Regions from separate parts of the Vibrio sp. RC2502 genome, predicted to be linked through region 3. Evidence: predicted binding sites of a transcription regulator. Region 3 holds the regulator's gene; each other region holds the start of a gene.
What was found. The regulator PurR, encoded in region 3, represses purine synthesis genes. The targets are predictions, from matches to a motif close to TNANGNAAACGTTTNCNTNA.
Positions count from the first base shown of each region.

Region 1 (6,560 bases), 1.6 Mb from region 3:
AATACCATGCCCCATCAAAAACACTCAGCATGGTATCGGGCGTAATCCATGGCATTACCGATGAATCATACCCATCAAAATACCACGGTCAAACCGTGCTTGGCGTTGCCAGACATTGCCAAAAATGACTAAGCCAAAAACAAAAAAAGTCCGCAATTACGCGGACTTAAGTATGATTTAGTGCTTGTTAATGCCAGACCTTTCTTAAAGGGGCATTATTCCCACTCGATTGTCGCTGGTGGCTTACCAGAAATGTCGTAAACAACACGTGAAATACCTTCAACTTCGTTGATAATACGGTTAGATACCTTACCTAGGAAGTCGTACGGTAGGTGTGCCCAATGCGCTGTCATAAAATCGATAGTTTCAACTGCACGCAGTGATACCACCCAATCGTATTTACGACCGTCGCCCATTACACCTACAGAGCGAACTGGTAGGAATACCGTGAACGCTTGAGATACTTTATCGTATAGATCTGCTGCGTGAAGCTCTTCAATGAAGATAGCATCAGCACGACGTAGCAAGTCACAGTACTCTTTCTTGATCTCGCCAAGAACGCGAACACCTAGACCAGGACCTGGGAACGGGTGGCGGTAAAGCATGTTGTACGGAAGACCTAGTTCTAGACCAATCTTACGAACTTCATCTTTGAACAACTCACGTAGTGGCTCAACTAGACCCATTTCCATATCGTCAGGTAGACCGCCCACGTTGTGGTGTGATTTGATCACGTGCGCTTTACCAGTTTTAGATGCTGCAGACTCGATTACGTCTGGGTAGATAGTGCCCTGAGCTAGCCATTTTGCGTTTTTCAGCTTCTTCGATTCTTCATCGAATACGTCTACGAACACGTGACCGATAGTCTTACGTTTTTCTTCTGGGTCAGACTTGCCTTTCAGCGCTTCAAGGAAACGCTCTTCTGCGTCAACTTTGATGATGTTTAGGCCGAACTTATCGCCGAACATATCCATTACTTGCTGACCTTCGTTTAGACGAAGCAGGCCGTTATCCACGAATACACATGTAAGCTTGTCGCCAATTGCACGGTGAACCAGCATAGCAACAACGGATGAATCTACACCACCAGAAAGACCTAGAATAACTTCATCGTCACGCACTTGCTCTTTAATACGAGCAACAGCGTCTTCGATGATAGATTCAGAGGTCCATAGACGCTCACAGCCACACACGCCAAGAACGAAGTTCTCTAGCATTTGTAGGCCACCTTTCGTGTGTGTTACTTCTGGGTGGAACTGAACGCCGTAGTATTTCTTCTCTTCGTTCGCCATTGCCGCGTAAGGACAAGTGTCTGTCTCACCGACTTTTACGAAGTCTGCTGGAATTTCTACAACTTTGTCACCGTGGCTCATCCAAACGTCTTGAGTCGCTTCAAGATCTTTGAAGATCGCAGATTCGCCAGAAACTTTTACTTGTGCGTAGCCAAATTCACGCTCGTTTGAGCCCGCGACTTTACCACCTAGCTGTTCTGCCATGGTTTGCATGCCGTAACATACACCAAGTACAGGAACACCTGAGTCAAATACATATTGAGGAGCGCGAGGAGAGTTTTCTTCTGTAACGCTTTCTGGGCCACCAGAAAGGATAATGCCATCTGGGTTGAATTCGCGAATATCCGCTTCTTCTACGTCCCAGCTCCATAGCTCACAGTAAACGCCGATTTCGCGTACGCGACGTGCAACTAATTGAGTGTACTGAGAACCGAAGTCCAAGATCAGAATACGTTGGTCATGGATATTTTTAGTCATTTTGAGCAGTCTTTTAAGGCTAAGTGATTAAAACCGAGGCGAGTGTACTCGCCTCTTCTTAATGCTTCAAGGAAAAAGCAAACGTTTACGTTAGGCTATTAGTTACCTAGACGGTAGTTTGGCGCTTCCTTAGTGATCTGAACGTCGTGTACGTGAGATTCTTGCATACCCGCACCAGAAATACGTACAAATTCAGCTTTAGTACGCATGTCTTCGATAGTTGCAGAACCCGTAAGACCCATGCTTGAACGTAGACCACCCATTTGTTGGTGTACGATCTCTTTTAGGCGGCCTTTGTATGCGATACGACCTTCAATGCCTTCTGGTACAAGCTTGTCTGCTGCGTTGTCAGACTGGAAGTAACGGTCAGAAGAACCTTGAGACATCGCGCCTAGAGAACCCATACCACGGTAAGCTTTGTAAGAACGGCCGTTGTAAAGAATCACTTCGCCCGGCGCCTCTTCTGTACCTGCGAACATAGAACCAACCATCACACATGATGCGCCTGCTACGATTGCTTTACAGATATCACCAGAGAAACGGATACCGCCGTCAGCAATTACTGGGATGCCGTATTCGTTAGCCACTTCAGCCGCGTCAGCGATTGCTGTGATTTGAGGAACACCAACACCCGTTACGATGCGAGTCGTACAGATAGAACCAGGGCCAATACCGACTTTCACTGCGCTCACGCCAGCTTCGATCAGTGCTTTCGCGCCAGCACCTGTTGCGACGTTACCGCCGATGATGTCTAGATCTGGGTACGCAGCACGAGTGTCACGAATACGTTGTAGAACGCCTTCTGAATGACCGTGAGAAGAGTCGATAAGTAGTACGTCAACGCCCGCTTCTACAAGTGCAGCAACACGTTCTTCGTTACCCGCACCAGCACCAACAGCAGCGCCAACACGTAGACGACCGCGCTCATCTTTACATGCATTTGGTTTACGTTCTGCTTTATGGAAGTCTTTAGCAGTGATCATACCGGTTAGTTTGAACTCATCGTTCACTACCAGTACTTTTTCAACGCGTGCTTCATGCATTTTCTCTTGAACTTCTTCACGAGTTGCACCTTCTTTTACAGAAGCTAGACGCTCTTTAGGCGTCATTACCGCAGACACTTTCTTAGATAGGTCAGTCACAAAGCGTACGTCACGACCAGTGATGATACCCACTAGCTCGTTGTGCTCTGTTACTACAGGGAAACCTGCAAAACCGTGCTTTTCAGTCAGAGCGACTACATCGGCGATGGTTGCATCAGGATTCACAGTCACAGGGTCTGTTACCACACCAGCTTCGAACTTCTTAACTTTACGAACTTCTGCCGCTTGCTGCTCAATAGACATGTTCTTGTGGATAAAGCCAATGCCACCTTCCTGCGCAAGAGCGATAGCTAGACGGGCTTCCGTCACGGTGTCCATCGACGCAGAAATCATAGGGATGTTCAGACTGATGTTTTTCGTCAACTGAGTGCGAAGATCAGCTGTGTTTGGGAGAACGGTGGAGTGTGCTGGCACAAGTAGTACGTCATCGAATGTCAGCGCTTCTTTGGCAATTCTTAGCATTTGCAATATCTCACAATTAGAGGAGTAAAAAGAACAATCCAATCTCATCGTTTCGCATAATGAGGGTAACTGGTTTTAGGTAACAAGTTACATTTGGATTAGATATTGCGGAGGGATTATACGTTCAACGCAATCGCTTGACTACAAGTTTTTTAATTTTTTTCTTGCAATTACCCCCTTGCTATGTATTATATTGCCGCTAATTTCCATACTCACGTCTAAGAGATTAGCTGTGCTCTCCAAGACCAATCAAAACATCTTCACTGTTTCTCGTCTCAACGCAGAAGTTCGTTTACTCCTTGAAAACGAAATGGGGATCGTTTGGCTTGTCGGAGAGATATCCAACTTCTCTGCTCCTGTTTCCGGTCACTGGTACCTCACCCTTAAAGATTCTCGTGCTCAAGTAAAATGTGCCATGTTCCGTGGTAACAATCGTCGCGTTACTTTCAAACCTGCAAATGGCAATCAAGTTTTAGTTAAAGCCCGTCTGTCTCTGTATGAGCCACGTGGTGACTACCAATTGATCATCGAAAGCATGCAGCCTGAAGGCGATGGTCGCCTACAACAAGAGTTTGAAGAGCTTAAGATGAAGTTGGCAGCGGAAGGTTTGTTCGCTCAAACCAACAAACTGCCACTACCAGAACATCCAAAGCGTGTTGGTATCATCACTTCTAAAACAGGTGCTGCGCTTTACGACATATTGGACGTTTTAAAACGCCGTGATCCTTCCCTACCCGTGGTGATTTATCCGACCATGGTCCAAGGTGATGACGCAGCCATTCAAATTGCCCAAGCAATCGGTCGTGCGAATAGCCGAAATGAATGTGATGTATTGATTGTTGGTCGTGGCGGCGGCTCTCTAGAAGACTTATGGTGCTTTAACAATGAGATCCTTGCTCGCACTATTGCTGCAAGTCAAATCCCGATCATTAGTGCTGTGGGCCATGAAGTCGACATGACGATTGCCGATTTTGTTGCCGATGTGCGAGCTCCTACTCCATCAGCTGCCGCTGAACTGGTTAGCCGTGACAACAGCCATAAAGATCAATCGCTTGTAGCGAAACAGCATAAACTAGCTAGTGCGATGCGCTACTACTTAGCGCAGCAAAAACAGCAATCTGCGCAACTTCTGCATCGCTTAGAACGCCAACATCCAAGTTATCAGTTGCAGCGTCAGTCACAGCAACTCGATGAGCTGGATATGCGTTTGCGTAGAGCTATGCAACGCTTCATCGATACACGCCAACAAGCCGTTGAGCGTAAACACCATCGTCTGCAATTAAACTCTCCTATTAAACACTTAGCACAACAAAAGTCGAGGCTTGAACGTGTTGAGCACAAGCTAATGGACGCAATGGATCGAAAACTACTGACGATGCGTCATCAGTTAGCGATTGCGGCAGAAAAGTTAGATACCGTCAGTCCCCTAGCGACACTCAAGCGTGGTTACTCCATCACGCAAACGGATCAAGGTAAGGTCGTTACAAGCGCAGATGATGTAAAAACGGGCGACCTTTTAGTCACCCGTTTGGCTAATGGTGAGATTCACTCTACCGTTAGTTAGCCAACTTTAAAGTGAGCTTAGTCAGCTGATTTTTTGAAACTCAAATCGCACACGAGATTTAGATTTGAGTTCATTACAGGTATTGCAGAAATAATTCGCAGCCCCACAAGCCTGAAGCTTTTCTAACTCAGCACCACAGTCCGGGCAAAAACCTACTTTTTTGAAATCGGATTCACATTGGCCACAATGATATTGACCAGTCCATTCTAGTTCTACTTCGCAATCTGGACATTTGTTCTGTTGCATATCTCTCACCTTACTGTTTCACTCGCTCCAGTATTCACATTTTCTAACCGCTAACCTTGATGTATACACCATATGCAAGGTAATGGGTTTACTTCACGAGAAGCTTACTTTAAGAAAGATCTTATTCTGATCATCGGATATTTACCATTTGATCAGCGATCACCCCCTAAAAGAATATTTATATAACCACACACCGAAAGCATAAGTTACATGTTCTGCATTCCAATTTAAAGAAGCATAAAACACCAAAATAAAATTCAAAAAAAGAAAAAACAGAATTTAATAAAAAGATCTAATTGGAAAAGCAAGCTATTACATCGGTGTGCATTTCAATCGTTTGTGAATCCATTTCGACCAACTTGACGTGTATCGAGCCAAAGTCACTCAAATGCTCTGCGTGCGTTCCTCCACAAGGGATCACGGCCAATTCTCCCTCTCCCAAGTCACATTTCCAATAACGAGAATCGGTCAAGTTGTCACCATGGCAGTCCATAATGATCGCCGCGTCTCTTTCCAGCCAAAGCTTCAATTGTGCATTCACCTGACCCTCTATTTTCTCTAAGTCTGACAGCATTTCTGCGCTGTTTAGGCCTCTTTTACGGAGTGTTTTACCTAAACGGTAAGTATCTAGGCACTTGTCTGGTGTTACAAAGCTGGCTTCTTGGGCATAACTATTAAAATCATAGTTGCCATGTGGGTCTTTACGATCTGCATCTTTACGCCAGTAACTGGCAGCGAGGACTTTATTTAGGGCTAAGTAGGCGAGATGACCTGCACTGTGTCCACGACTCAATGCTTGTTGGTACTCTTTATCCACTTTCAGCGTCACTCGTGTACCTTGAGATAGAGTGTCAACAAGCGCTAATACATGTACGACAACAAATAACCAGCCTTCTGTATCGCGCTTTACAGGGATTGCCGCTCCAACAAATAACTCTCCGGTTGCCACTTCAATGGCACCAACTTGACAATCAATCACTTCAAATTGTTGATCATTAAATACTAAGATGCCTTTATCCGCGGGATGATCAGGCCAGATATGGCTAACGGGATGAAACGGAGTCACGTCGGTGACTACGTAGGTCACTTCATTGTGGTTTTGAACGAGTTGAATCTGAGCGTCCAACTGCCAAGTTTGATGGCAGAAACGGGTTTGTGTCGCGGTAATCGTCATGCTTTGCTTATCTTTGTGAATGTAAGAAGTTAAGGTTGTGTGCTGAGCATTTGAAGATACAGGAATCTGCACGTCATCACTAATATCACTAGAGAAAAACCGCGCAGAAGAACATTGTGATAATGATGAAAGTAAGGTTTAGAAAAGGACACATCTCACATCACTTTTAGAGGTTGCAAAAAACAGATAAAAAAATACCCAAGTAAAAACTTGGGTATCTTCAAATGCTTAAATTATTTTTT
Region 1 covers NZ_CM141453.1:625,028-631,587, reverse strand. The annotation lists gene guaA (glutamine-hydrolyzing GMP synthase) at 216-1,769, opposite strand; gene guaB (IMP dehydrogenase) at 1,868-3,334, opposite strand; gene xseA (exodeoxyribonuclease VII large subunit) at 3,567-4,898, shown strand; gene ACYJZR_RS02910 (zinc ribbon domain-containing protein) at 4,920-5,144, opposite strand; gene ACYJZR_RS02905 (alanyl-tRNA editing protein) at 5,437-6,318, opposite strand; gene der (ribosome biogenesis GTPase Der) at 6,552-6,560, opposite strand, start outside.
Region 1: guaB (IMP dehydrogenase) is a predicted target of PurR. The motif match lies at 3,460-3,479, and genes of this name have one in related genera.

Region 2 (6,560 bases), 550 kb from region 3:
TCTTCAGCACGCTCAAGAATGTAAGTCGCGTAGATGTACTCGGTATCAAACGGAGGATCTTTGCGCATGAGTACCGCGTCGAGCTCAGACAGTTCGATCGTCTGCTCTGATTTGAACTCGTACCAGCCGTTTGGATCTTCTTTCAGCTCAACCACTTTAGTGTCGGCAATCGCTTTGCCTTGGTCTAGGTGAAGATCGTTCATTTCCATGTAGTGGATTTCATAGCCGCGGCGTTGCGCTTCAAGCATCATGGCAAAGCTAGAGTCTTTCTTGATGTTAATGGACGAGATTGGGTCCATTACAATACCGAGTTTGATCATTATTTTTCTCCGTTTTAACCAAGATCGCCGAAACGAACTTGTAAGGCTGTAATTGCTGTCAGAGCCGCAGTTTCGGTGCGTAGAACGCGCGGGCCGAGTAGCGTCTCTTCAAATTGGTATTCGCGAGTCATGTCGATCTCTTCTGAAGACAAACCGCCTTCAGGGCCGATCAGAAGACGCACTTTCTCTACAGGTGTCGGCAGGGTGTTGATTGAGTATTTTGCACGAGGGTGAAGGTTGAGCTTTAGACCATCGTACTCTTCTTGGCACCACTGTTCCAAGCTCATGATTGGGCGAATTTCTGGTACTACGTTGCGACCACATTGTTCACACGCACTGATCGCAATCTTCTGCCACTGCGCGAGCTTTTTCTCAAAACGTTTTTGATCCAGCTTTACGCCACAACGTTCAGAAATAAGTGGTGTGATGGTATTAACGCCAAGCTCTACTGATTTCTGGATGGTGAACTCCATCTTATCGCCACGTGAAATGACTTGGCCAAGATGTAAGTCGAGAGGGGATTCAATATTGCTTTCGACGCGCTCAGTCACGTCAACGAGAACGTTCTTTTTACTGACTTCACTGATCACTGCTGGGAACTCTGCGCCACTGCCGTCAAATAATAGAACTTCTTGGCCTTCTTTCATGCGAAGTACTCGGCCGATATGGCCTGCAGCGTCTTCACTTAAAGCGATGGTACCAAGTTGATGAATGGTTTCTGGATGATAAATTCGAGGGATACGCATGAGATTTCCAGCAAGAGAATAAACTTAGTTCCTAACATGGATGCTTTCCACCGAAAAAACAAGGGGCAAGAGGCGTTTCGAATGAAGGAAACGCCTCAAAAAAGCTCGGGTGCGCTTGTGTTTTTACAGTGCGCGGCAAGCCTCTTGAACAAACGGGTTGTGGTTACCTTGTACTTTGGCGATGCGCTCGTCACGCTCACATTCCCATTTATCTACCGGATAGGTTTTGTTCCAAGCACTCATTAGCTGAGTTTGTTGCTTGGAGAGTTTGAATCCGTACTCCTTGCTCATGTACAGGTAAGTACGTGCAATCGAGCCGCGAGCTCTGTCGGGTGGCATTACTTTGCGTTGCTTGAAGTTCACTTGCATGTCGCAGCGGCCATAGCTGACACCATCCATGCCGTTCCATTGGCTGAAGTTGAAGTTAGAACGGTCACCGTTCACCTCACCAACCGCTGGGGTCAGGTTGTGTAAATCCGCTTCCATGAGCTTAAAAGCCGTGTCGTTGCGCGAACAGTTTTTACGCCCACCGCTTTGCCAACACTGGAGCTGGTGGCCGAATTGCCAGGCAGGAACCACATGTTCCCATTCAATGCGAGCTGCGCGTTTTTCTTGTTTGCGAACTTGGTAACCGCAAGAGGCTAAGTCAGGAACCCCTTTTTTGCCTTGCCACTGGATATCACAACCGCAGTAAAAACTGCTTGGGTGGTCTTGATAGATTTTCACCGCTTCACGTTTGGCGGCAGAAAATGAGCTAGGAGGGGCAGAAAAAGCGGAACTAGAAAGAACAAAGAGAAACAGAGTAAACAAGTATTTCATGATTAAAGTCTTTAAAAAGTATGACTTTAATCATTCTACCACTCAGAGATTGGCTTTAGTAATGAGTCTGTTAATAATAAAAACAAACAAGTGATCGCCGCTGTTTCTCACCGGCGAAATTAAGAAAGTTGAACACCTGTAAAATTCAAAGGCTGGTGGCATTTTTGACAGGAGTAGGTTGCCTCTTTGCGCAGAACTTTATTGTGTCGGCGAATCGAGAGCGGGTAGGTCATGCAGCCGCAACGATATTCAAACGTCTTGCCCTGGACTGAGGTAACTTCAAAGCGGTGTGTGGTGTTGGCAGGAATACCAAATACGGATTCCATGACGCCCCGCCACTCTTTTCCGTGTGGTCGAACTCTGCCGTACACTTGGTAGGTGATTAAGTGGGCGACTTCATGAGGAATTACTTCTTCCAAAAATGCCTGTGGATTTTCTCTAAATAAAATAGGGTTGAGACGAATCTGATTTAATTGAAGGTAGGCTTTTCCTGCAGCTTTGCCGCGAACGTTGAATGTGATGCTTGGGATAGGGAATGAGCGCTTAAATGCCTGCTGTGCCAAAGATATACAATCAACCATGACTTGCTTGGCTTTATAACTCAGTTCAATGTCCATCCATACTCCGGTGTATTCAATAAAAAGCCCCCGCGTTGGCGAGGGCTGAATCATAGCATTTGTCCGTTAAGGCGTGTGTTTTTTCTTGATGGTTGCATGATAGGCGTGCCATGTACCGTAGCCCAAAATTGGCATGGTAAACAACATACCGATTCCGTAGGTAGCAAAGCCAATTAAGATACCGCCACAAATAATCGCTGCCCAAACAATCATGGCCGGAATATTGGATTTCACTGCGTTAAAGCTAGTAAACACCGCTGTCATCATGTCGACACGGCGCTCCATCATTAATGGAATCGAAAATGCAGAGATACTAAATACGATACAAGCCAACACGAATCCAACCAATGAACCTATGACCAGAAAAGGCAAAAACTCAGTCAGTGGTGCGCCTTGTACGGATGGGTACAACGCGTGGAGCAGCGCAGCGATACGCATCCAGAAAATCATACAGACGGCGAGCAATACTGCGAACGCCCATTGTGAGCTTGAGTTACGACCAATCGCTTTCATGGAATGGAGCAGGCGCGCTTTGTGCCCACGTTCTCTCTCCCAACTCGCATCATAAAGACCCAGTGCTAAAAACGGACCTATGAGCATATAGACGATGAGGCTTGGCATCACCACTAAGTGTGTGCCTTGCCATTGCACCAGAAGCACAATACCAATCGCTGCTGCCATAAAACAGATGCCGTAAAAAGCACTGATGAGAGGCATACGTACGAAATCATGTAACCCCAGAGCTAACCAATGAAAGGGGGCACTCAGATTGACGGTGTTACACGGAATGGTTCTGGCGTATTCATTATCTGGCACTTCCTTTCGTTTGCTTTGGAAGTCAGATGGATTCACGGTACGAGGCATAACTCCTCCTTGATTAATTCCCACGGTGTCAACGCTTACCAAGGTCGTCAGTACTCGATCATCTCAATGGTTATCTTAAGGAGTACAGTGACTTGGTATCGAGCCATACAAAAGGATGTTTGGTTTACGTGTTTTAATCACGGACTTCACCACGTGAACCTACATCTTATTACTCGGTGTTATATGCATCGAAAAGTGCATTTAACATTATGTTAACTATTGGCGGTGATAGGGGAATTTACAAATAATTGCTGAATTTTTGTTCGGCAAGGGGAGGGAGGAATGTTCGATACAAAAAGCCCCCGCCATAAGGCGAGGGCTTTGTTGATTCTTGCGTGGCTCGATTACTTGATGCCAGCGAAATCGCGTAGAAGCTCAGCTTTATCAGTCGCTTCCCATGGGAACTCTTCGCGACCGAAGTGACCGTATGCTGCTGTCTTCTTGTAGATTGGTTGAAGTAGGTTAAGCATTTCTTGTAGACCGTATGGACGTAGGTCGAAGAATTGACGAACCGCTTCAATGATGATGTCGTGAGATACTTTCTCGGTACCAAACGTTTCAACCATGATAGACGTTGGATCAGCAACACCGATTGCGTAAGAAAGTTGGATTTCACAACGGTCAGCCATACCAGCCGCTACGATGTTTTTCGCTACGTAACGTGCTGCGTAAGCTGCAGAGCGGTCTACTTTCGATGGATCTTTACCAGAGAATGCACCGCCACCGTGACGAGCTGCACCGCCGTAAGTATCTACGATGATTTTACGACCAGTTAGACCACAGTCACCCATTGGGCCACCGATAACGAAACGACCGGTTGGGTTGATGAAGAAGTTAGTGTCTTTGCTGATCCACTCTGCAGGAAGAACAGGTTTGATGATCTCTTCCATTACTGCTTCACGTAGGTCAGGCGTAGAGATTGAATCACAGTGCTGAGTTGAAAGAACAACAGCATCGATACCGACAATCTTACCTTGGTCGTACTGGAACGTTACCTGAGATTTTGCGTCTGGACGCAACCAAGGTAGTGTGCCGTTTTTACGAACTTCTGCTTGCTTTTCAACAAGACGGTGAGAGTAAGTGATTGGCGCTGGCATGAGTACTTCAGTTTCGTTACATGCGTAACCAAACATGATGCCTTGGTCGCCTGCACCTTGCTCTTTAGGGTCAGCTTTATCAACACCTTGGTTAATATCTGGAGACTGTTTACCGATTGTGTTTAGAACAGCACAAGAGTTCGCGTCAAAGCCCATATCTGAGTGTACGTAGCCGATTTCACGAACGGTTTCACGAGTTAACTCTTCGATGTCAACCCATGCTGAAGTCGTGATTTCACCACCCACCATTACCATACCGGTTTTAACGTAAGTCTCACATGCAACACGAGCCTTTGGATCTTGCTCTAGAATCGCGTCAAGAACCGCATCAGAAATCTGGTCTGCAATTTTATCTGGATGACCTTCTGATACTGACTCAGAAGTAAACAGGTGCTTAGCCATGTTAGCTCCACTATATCTGGTTTAAAACTGAGGAATGATAAACTCCTCAGCGCAAATTAATACTAATATTTGTAGGTGTATCTACATCTAGACGTCTATTCTAATTTTGATTGCTCGAATTACAAGCTCTTTTTTGGTTTTTGTTATAACCAAACGTTTGCTTGAATTATTGATAATTTTTAGAACTTCGATGTATTTGAACTGAAAGGTGCAATATTTGTGAGGTTTTGGGTTGGAAAACGTTTGCACACCCAACTTGGCTTTGAGAGAATTGTGACCTCTTTTTTCGTTTCGCTTAATGTACTCAGGAGCAGACATGTCGTCTCGTAAACATCTTGCCAATGCAATTCGTGCTCTAAGCATGGATGGTGTTCAACAAGCTAACTCTGGCCACCCAGGCGCACCTATGGGTATGGCTGATATCGCTGAAGTTCTTTGGCGCTCTCACCTAAACCACAACCCAGCTAACCCAGAGTGGGCAGATCGCGACCGTTTTGTACTTTCAAACGGCCACGGTTCTATGCTGATCTACTCTCTACTGCACTTGAGCGGTTACGAGCTATCTATCGATGATCTGAAAAACTTCCGTCAGCTTCACTCTAAGACTCCAGGTCACCCAGAGTACGGCTACGCACCAGGCATCGAAACGACAACAGGTCCTCTAGGTCAAGGTATCACGAACGCTGTTGGTATGGCTCTAGCAGAAAAAGCGCTAGCAGCACAATTCAACAAAGAAGGCCACGACATCATTGACCATTTCACTTACGTGTTCATGGGTGATGGCTGTCTGATGGAAGGTATCTCGCATGAGGCATGTTCTCTTGCTGGTACGCTAGGCCTAGGTAAACTGATCGCATTTTGGGATGACAACGGCATCTCTATCGATGGTCACGTTGAAGGTTGGTTCTCTGACGATACACCTAAGCGTTTCGAAGCTTACGGTTGGCACGTAATCCCAGCAGTGGATGGCCACGATTCTGAAGCAATCAACGCAGCGATTGAAGCTGCAAAAGCAGACCCTCGTCCTACGCTAATTTGTACGAAGACTATCATCGGTTTTGGTTCTCCAAACAAATCGGGTTCTCACGACTGTCACGGTGCACCACTAGGCGCTGAAGAAATCGCAGCAGCACGTGAATTCCTAGGTTGGGAACACCCTGCATTTGAAATCCCTGCTGATGTATACGCAGAGTGGGATGCAAAAGCAGCTGGCGCTGAAAAAGAAGCAGCGTGGAACGCGAAGTTCGAAGCATACGCAGCGGCTTACCCAACAGAAGCAGCAGAGCTTAAGCGTCGTCTAAATGGCGAACTTCCTGCTGAGTGGGAAGAGAAAGCAAACCAAATCATTGCTGATCTTCAAGCAAACCCAGCAAACATTGCGTCACGTAAAGCATCTCAAAATGCTCTAGAAGCTTTCGGTCAAATGCTACCAGAATTTATGGGCGGCTCTGCTGACCTAGCACCTTCTAACCTAACCATGTGGTCGGGTTCTAAGTCTCTAGAAGCGAACGACTTCTCTGGTAACTACATCCACTACGGTGTACGTGAATTTGGTATGACTGCTATTATGAACGGTATCGCACTACACGGTGGTTTCGTTCCTTACGGCGCAACATTCCTAATGTTCATGGAATACGCTCGTAACGCAATGCGTATGGCTGCTTTGATGAAAATTCAGAACATCCAAGTGTACAC
Region 2 covers NZ_CM141453.1:2,772,572-2,779,131, reverse strand. The annotation lists gene gshB (glutathione synthase) at 1-320, opposite strand, end outside; gene rsmE (16S rRNA (uracil(1498)-N(3))-methyltransferase) at 335-1,066, opposite strand; gene endA (deoxyribonuclease I) at 1,190-1,885, opposite strand; gene ACYJZR_RS12870 (SprT family zinc-dependent metalloprotease) at 2,005-2,502, opposite strand; gene ACYJZR_RS12865 (DUF2189 domain-containing protein) at 2,569-3,366, opposite strand; gene metK (methionine adenosyltransferase) at 3,711-4,865, opposite strand; gene tkt (transketolase) at 5,182-6,560, shown strand, end outside.
Region 2: metK (methionine adenosyltransferase) is a predicted target of PurR. The motif match lies at 5,011-5,030, and genes of this name have one in related genera.

Region 3 (6,560 bases):
TACCCAGGCGCAAAGCTAATTTTATCTGGTTATGATGGTGGCTCTGAGATCAGCCATGCTCGTATGATGGCAAACGTTGCTTTGGCATTAGGTGTTGCAAAATCCGACATTATTTTGTTAGAAGACGCAAAAGACACGTGGGAAGAAGCAAGACAAGCCGCCGCTTTTGTTCAACAAAAAGAGATTGTGCTGGTCACGTCAGCGAGCCACATGAGCCGTGCGCTGTACGAGTTTAACGCAGCTGGAATTAAACCCATCCCTGCTCCAACGAATTTCTTAGCGATAGACGAAGTTAGCCAACCGTGGGACAAGTATTCACCTAAAGCTCGTTACCTTGAGCAAACTGAACTGTTTTGGCATGAATACCTTGGTAGCGTTTGGCAAAGACTGCGTGACACCGTAGGGCAAACGCCGATGGTGGAAGCGGAATAAACCCGATTTATAAACACAAAAAAGGAGAGCATTGGCTCTCCTTTTTCTTTACTGCTTGTCTGATGGTGATTAATCACCTGCGAACATGTAGCCTTCACCGTGAACGGTCACAAAAATTTGTGGGTTCTTAGGATCAAACTCCATCTTAGCGCGCATGCGTCGGATAAGAACATCAATCGTACGATCATTTGGAGCATCAACTCGATGACTGATCATATTCAAAATACGTTCACGACTCAGCACTTGATTCGGGTAAGACGATAACGCCACCAAAAGCTCATATTCTGCTTTGGTTAGTTTTACTGGTTCACCATTACGGCTAAGTGCTCGACGCTGAATATCGAATGTCCACTCACCAAAGCGAACAATGTGTTCATCGTTTGTTTCGCTTGCCGCTTTACTTGCTCCACTTCGCGCCGCAGAAATGCGCCACAGTAGATTTTTAACTCGAACTAGTAATTCCCTTAGTTCAAAAGGCTTTGTCACATAATCGTCTGCGCCCATCTCTAGGCCTACGATTTTGTCGATGCTATCCGTGCGTCCTGTTACCAATATGATGCCGATGTCTGATTGACTGCGTAGCTCACGCGTAAGCATTAGGCCGTCTTCGCCCGGCAAGTTAATATCCAACATAATAAGGTCTACATCACCGCCTTGCAGAACTTCGCGCATCTCCGCGCCACTTTCTGCTTCGCTAACTTTGTAACCTTCATTTTGGAAATATCCCGCAAGCTTACTACGAGTTACAACATCATCTTCTACGACTAATACGTGATAGCTCATTTACACCACTTTCTGTCTTCTTATTATCCAAGACGTATTCTATTCATAACTAGTAACATTTCTAGTCATAGATACATTAAAAAGCAAGATTTAGCGTTTTTATTGATTCAAAACAAGCTTGCCCATCACCGTTAACAAGTGCACACAATTCAACATAATCAACAATAATTATAGTTACTGCTATTCATCTTATTTGATTACACTTAGGGGATATCCCTAATTGACTTTATGATGCAATACTCGAAGCATCCTTCAGGAGCCAAAAATGCAAGAAGTGAAAGCTTTTAATGAAAAGCGTGCTGAAATTTACTGGTGGTTTTCGAGCTTATTCGCTAAAGAACTCAGCGAAAAAGAACTAGAAACCTACCACAGTGTTGAAATTCGCAGTTTTTTAGCGGGCTTAGGTGAGAACGAATCACTCAAGCCAGCCGTTGATAGCCTAGTTGATGCCCTAAACAGACTCCAAGACCGCAATGATGCTCAACTAGAACTTGCAGCAGATTTTTGCGAGCTGTTCTTAAAAACAGATAAGTATGGGGCACTACCGTACGCTTCTATGTACATTGGTGAATCAGGTTTGCTTAATGACAAACCTGCAGAAGAGATGGAAAAACTGATGGCAGATTTTGGGGTTCAGGTAGACGAAAACCTCAAAGAACCAGCAGACCATCTCGCTGTCGAATTGGACTTTTTGGGCAACATGATCATTCGCTCAAATGAGTTAGAGCAAGAAAAACATATGGAAGAGGCTTTCGTTAAACAAAACGATTTCATCCAAAATCAACTCATGTCTTGGTTGCCAAAATTTGCTGAAAAATGTAAGCAATTTGATGATTTTGGCTTCTACTTAAGCGTTGCGCAACTATTAATTGCATTTTGTAAACTGGACAGCGCTTACCTTCTTGGTGAATAATCACCGCCTATTTTTAGGGAGCCTGCCTGTCGGGCTCCCTATTTTATTCGCTTGCTTTTAATCTGGCTCAAAGACGTTCGTTCATTTAGCAGTCAAAATGTGACTTCAAATACACAAAACTCTTGCTGAAAATATTGCCAGCCAGCCCACATAGGGCTAAAATGTGAACGCAAACGATTAAATATGATTTATATGTAAACCGCTGAAATATAGCGGTTTTTGTTTTTTATTAATAGGTTGATAACCACTTCCTCATATTTAGTAGGAAGCCGAGTACCTTCAACCAAGTTGCTACAAATCTTTTTATACCGATTTCGGTACAACCGCTGCCTACTAGAATAGACACTACTGTTGTTGTGGTGTTTAGTTTGCGCAAAAAACTAAGCGTATGGTTGTATTCACTACGGTATTAAGTAGCTCGATACAGGACATCATTTATGGCCACTATAAAAGACGTTGCTCGCTTAGCCGGCGTTTCTACCACGACAGTTTCGCACGTTATTAATAAGACACGTTTTGTTGCAGAAGCAACCCAAGAAAAAGTAATGAAAGCGGTTGATGAGCTTAACTACGCACCAAGCGCAGTTGCTCGTAGTTTAAAATGCAACTCAACTCGTACTATTGGTATGTTGGTAACACAATCAACTAACCTGTTCTTCTCTGAAGTGATCGACGGTGTAGAAAGCTACTGCTACCGTCAAGGTTACACGTTGATCTTGTGTAATACTGGCGGCATCTACGAGAAACAGCGCGACTACATCCGCATGCTTGCTGAGAAACGTGTAGATGGCATTTTGGTGATGTGTTCAGATCTAACCGAAGAACTAAAAGAGATGTTAGATCGTCACTCAGATATCCCGAAAGTTGTGATGGATTGGGGCCCAGAGAGTTCTCGTGCGGACAAGATCATCGATAACTCTGAAGAAGGTGGCTACCTAGCAACTAAATATCTTATCGATAACGGCCACACTGACATCGCCTGCCTTAGTGGTCACTTTGAGAAACTTGCTTGCCAAGAGCGTATCGCTGGTTTTCGTCGTGCCATGGCTGAAGCAAAACTGCCAATCAATGAAGATTGGATTCTTGAAGGTAACTTTGAATGTGATACTGCGGTACTGGTTGCAGACAAGATCACCGCGATGGAAAAACGCCCTACTGCAGTATTCTGTTTTAACGACACCATGGCACTTGGCTTAATGAGCCGTCTGCAACAAAACGGCATCAAGGTTCCAGATGACGTTTCTGTTATCGGTTACGACAACATTGAACTTGCAGAGTACTTCTCACCACCGCTAACAACGATTCACCAACCTAAACGTCGTGTGGGTAAAAATGCGTTTGAGATCCTACTTGAACGCATTAAAGATAAAGAACACGAAAAACGTGTGTTCGAGATGCAACCAGAGATTGTTATCCGCAATACCGTTAAGAAACTTAATTAAATGAACACAAGCGCCCTTAGGGGCGCTTTTTTTTATTAAAAAAATAACACTTCCCGCACACTTTGCCTCATTCTTAAAAACAATAACTTCCATAAGTTACTGTTTTCTTTACATGTGAATTATTAATTCCCGCTTCTTTTCAAACATTAAATACAATTCTCAATTATGAGTACCCATGCACAAAATGGCATTATTTATTGAATCAAGATCACGTTTTAAAATCTAAAGTGTGATGTTAATTCAATATACGAAGTATCCTCATCTGGTCACGCACAGGGCAAACCATCCGAAAGGGTGGGACGCAAAGCCTCCGGCCTGAACCATAGTAGTATATGGAAGGTAGCGGGGTTACCGATGGCAAGTGTGCAACCAATGTCTTTACCCTTTAATGACATTGCCTTTGCGCACGTTTGCTACTCTCTCGGACCTGACTTTTGGTGGCGTAATATTAATTACACCGAGATAACAAAACATGGATAAACCGATACTCAAAGACTCTATGAAGCTATTTGAGGCACTTGGTACTATCAAGTCGCGCTCAATGTTTGGTGGCTTCGGACTTTTCGCTGATGAAACGATGTTTGCACTAGTGGTAAACAACCAGCTTCATATACGAGCAGACCAACAAACTTCATCTGACTTCGAGACACAGGGTCTAAAGCCTTACGTTTATAAAAAACGTGGCTTCCCAGTCGTTACTAAGTACTACGCTATTTCCAGCGAACTATGGGAATCTAGCGATCGCTTAATTGAAGTAGCGAAAAAATCCTTAGAAAACGCCAAACTTGAGAAAGAACAACAAGCGAGCACTAAGCCTAATCGCTTGAAAGATCTGCCGAACCTGAGATTGGCTACAGAAAGAATGCTTAAGAAAGCGGGTATTGATTCTGTTGCTCAACTTGAAGAAGAAGGCGCACTAAGTGCTTATAAAGCGATCAGAGACACGCACTCCACCACAGTTAGCCTTGAGCTACTTTGGGCCTTAGAAGGTGCTATTAACGGCACACACTGGAGTGTAGTCCCCCAGTCTCGTCGTGAAGAATTAATGAATGGCCTTTCGTAACAGAAGTCTGCTCTAATCTATCGACTAAAACCGCAGTGCGAACTGCGGTTTTTTTATGAAATTTTTTTAGCTCCCCTCGTGTCTACTCCTTTGTAAATCCCAAAACACCCGTATCTTCAGCGCCACGACTTAGTTTCGATAACGAGATTGTTAAAACAATATTCAGTATGAATACTTTAAGCGGTAGCCTAGATATAGAAACGGAGCACACATGAATAAAAAACTTATCTTTGGACTGATACTTGTTGCCACCATTCTTTTGTTAGGCGCTAATTTTGGTCAATATCTAACGCTTGAAAACGCAAAAGCGCAGCAAGAAGCACTCAATTCATTCATCGAAGCCAACATCGTCTATGCCGCCACGCTGTATTTTTTAGCGTATGTTGCGATTACCGCATTTTCTATTCCCGGAGCAGCAGTGGTTACTTTGCTAGGCGCAGCGTTGTTTGGGTTTTGGTTTAGCTTACTTTTGGTTTCTTTTGCCAGTACGATCGGTGCGACCTTAGCTTTCTTGAGTAGCCGATATTTGCTTAGGGATTGGGTTCAATCGAGATTTGGGGAAAAGCTTGTTGCGATTAACCAAGGAGTAAAAAAGGATGGCGCGTTTTATCTGTTTTCTTTGCGCTTAATTCCAGTGTTCCCATTTTTCCTCATCAACCTACTGATGGGATTAACACCTATGAGCATTGCGCGCTTTTATTTAACCAGTCAAATAGGCATGCTCCCTGGTACTGCCGTTTACCTTAACGCTGGTACTCAGTTAGCAACCATTGATAGCCTTTCTGGTATCGTATCCCCGACGGTATTAGCATCTTTTGCTTTGCTGGGGCTGTTTCCAATACTCGTAAAATGGGTTATGAATAAGGTCAGACCAACCCCTACTCAGCCAAATGGCAGTATTTGATGAAAATCTTTATCGCGAAAAATCCAGCAGAAGCGCACATCGTATGTGAACTATTAAAAACTGAAGATATATGCTGTGAGGTGCGTGGCGAAGGACTTTTTGGTCTGAAAGGTGAGCTTCCTTTTGGCGATGATACTGATCCTTATGTTTGGCTATTAGATCCAGAACAACAATTGAAAGCTCACGCAATTATTGAAGCATTTAGGCAGCAGTCACAAAGAAACATATATGAAGACTGGCAATGTCCTCATTGTCTTGAACACAACGAAGGACAGTTTGGTGCGTGTTGGCAATGTGGATATCAAATTGGGGAGCCATGATCGTTCCCCTATTCTCGCATTTCAGGTGTCTATATTGATGGCTAGACGACGATACTTTGTTGCTTTATAAATTCGATAGAGTGTTGGTTAAAATCTTCAGGACGCTCTACATTGCAGACATGACCGCAGTTTGGAATTTCACGCAAGATACTGAGCTTATGCGCTGCAACCATCTCTTTCACCGGTTGGATGAACATATAGTCTCTATCACCCATCAAATACAATGTCGGTATAGGTAACTCTCTGTCTTTGAAGTACTTCATCAATGGGTTTACATCCGCGGCAAGAATAAACCAGCGTTTAAACTCTTTTTGGCACAGCTTCTTTGCTTCTCGAATAAACAAATGCCTTGATTCACGCTGACTTCGTTGCGGCATCACAATGTAGGCAAACAGCTTATACAACCACATATAAGGCAAGATATGTTTACAGAAGTTACCCAACTTAACCAAAATCTGCGAACGCGTATTCAAGCGTGTCACCGCACCGCCTAAAACCATCGAACGAACTCTTTCAGAAGACAACTCCGCTAAATTTCGAACAATGATCGTACCCAACGACATGCCAACAAAGTGCGCCGACTGGATTTTGAGGTGATCCAGCACTTTTAATATATCTTGCGTCACTTCCGTGAAGGTGTAACGACTAGTTATCAACTCTTTCAAAAGCTGATTGGATTTTCCATGTCCTCGTAAGTCGATCA
Region 3 covers NZ_CM141453.1:2,219,503-2,226,062, forward strand. The annotation lists gene elyC (envelope biogenesis factor ElyC) at 1-432, shown strand, start outside; gene torR (two-component system response regulator TorR) at 502-1,215, opposite strand; gene torD (molecular chaperone TorD) at 1,481-2,128, shown strand; gene purR (HTH-type transcriptional repressor PurR) at 2,566-3,570, shown strand; cyclic di-GMP riboswitch class I at 3,837-3,926, shown strand; gene ACYJZR_RS10390 (TfoX/Sxy family DNA transformation protein) at 4,043-4,633, shown strand; gene ACYJZR_RS10395 (TVP38/TMEM64 family protein) at 4,845-5,537, shown strand; gene ACYJZR_RS10400 (putative signal transducing protein) at 5,537-5,857, shown strand; gene ACYJZR_RS10405 (alpha/beta fold hydrolase) at 5,899-6,560, opposite strand, start outside.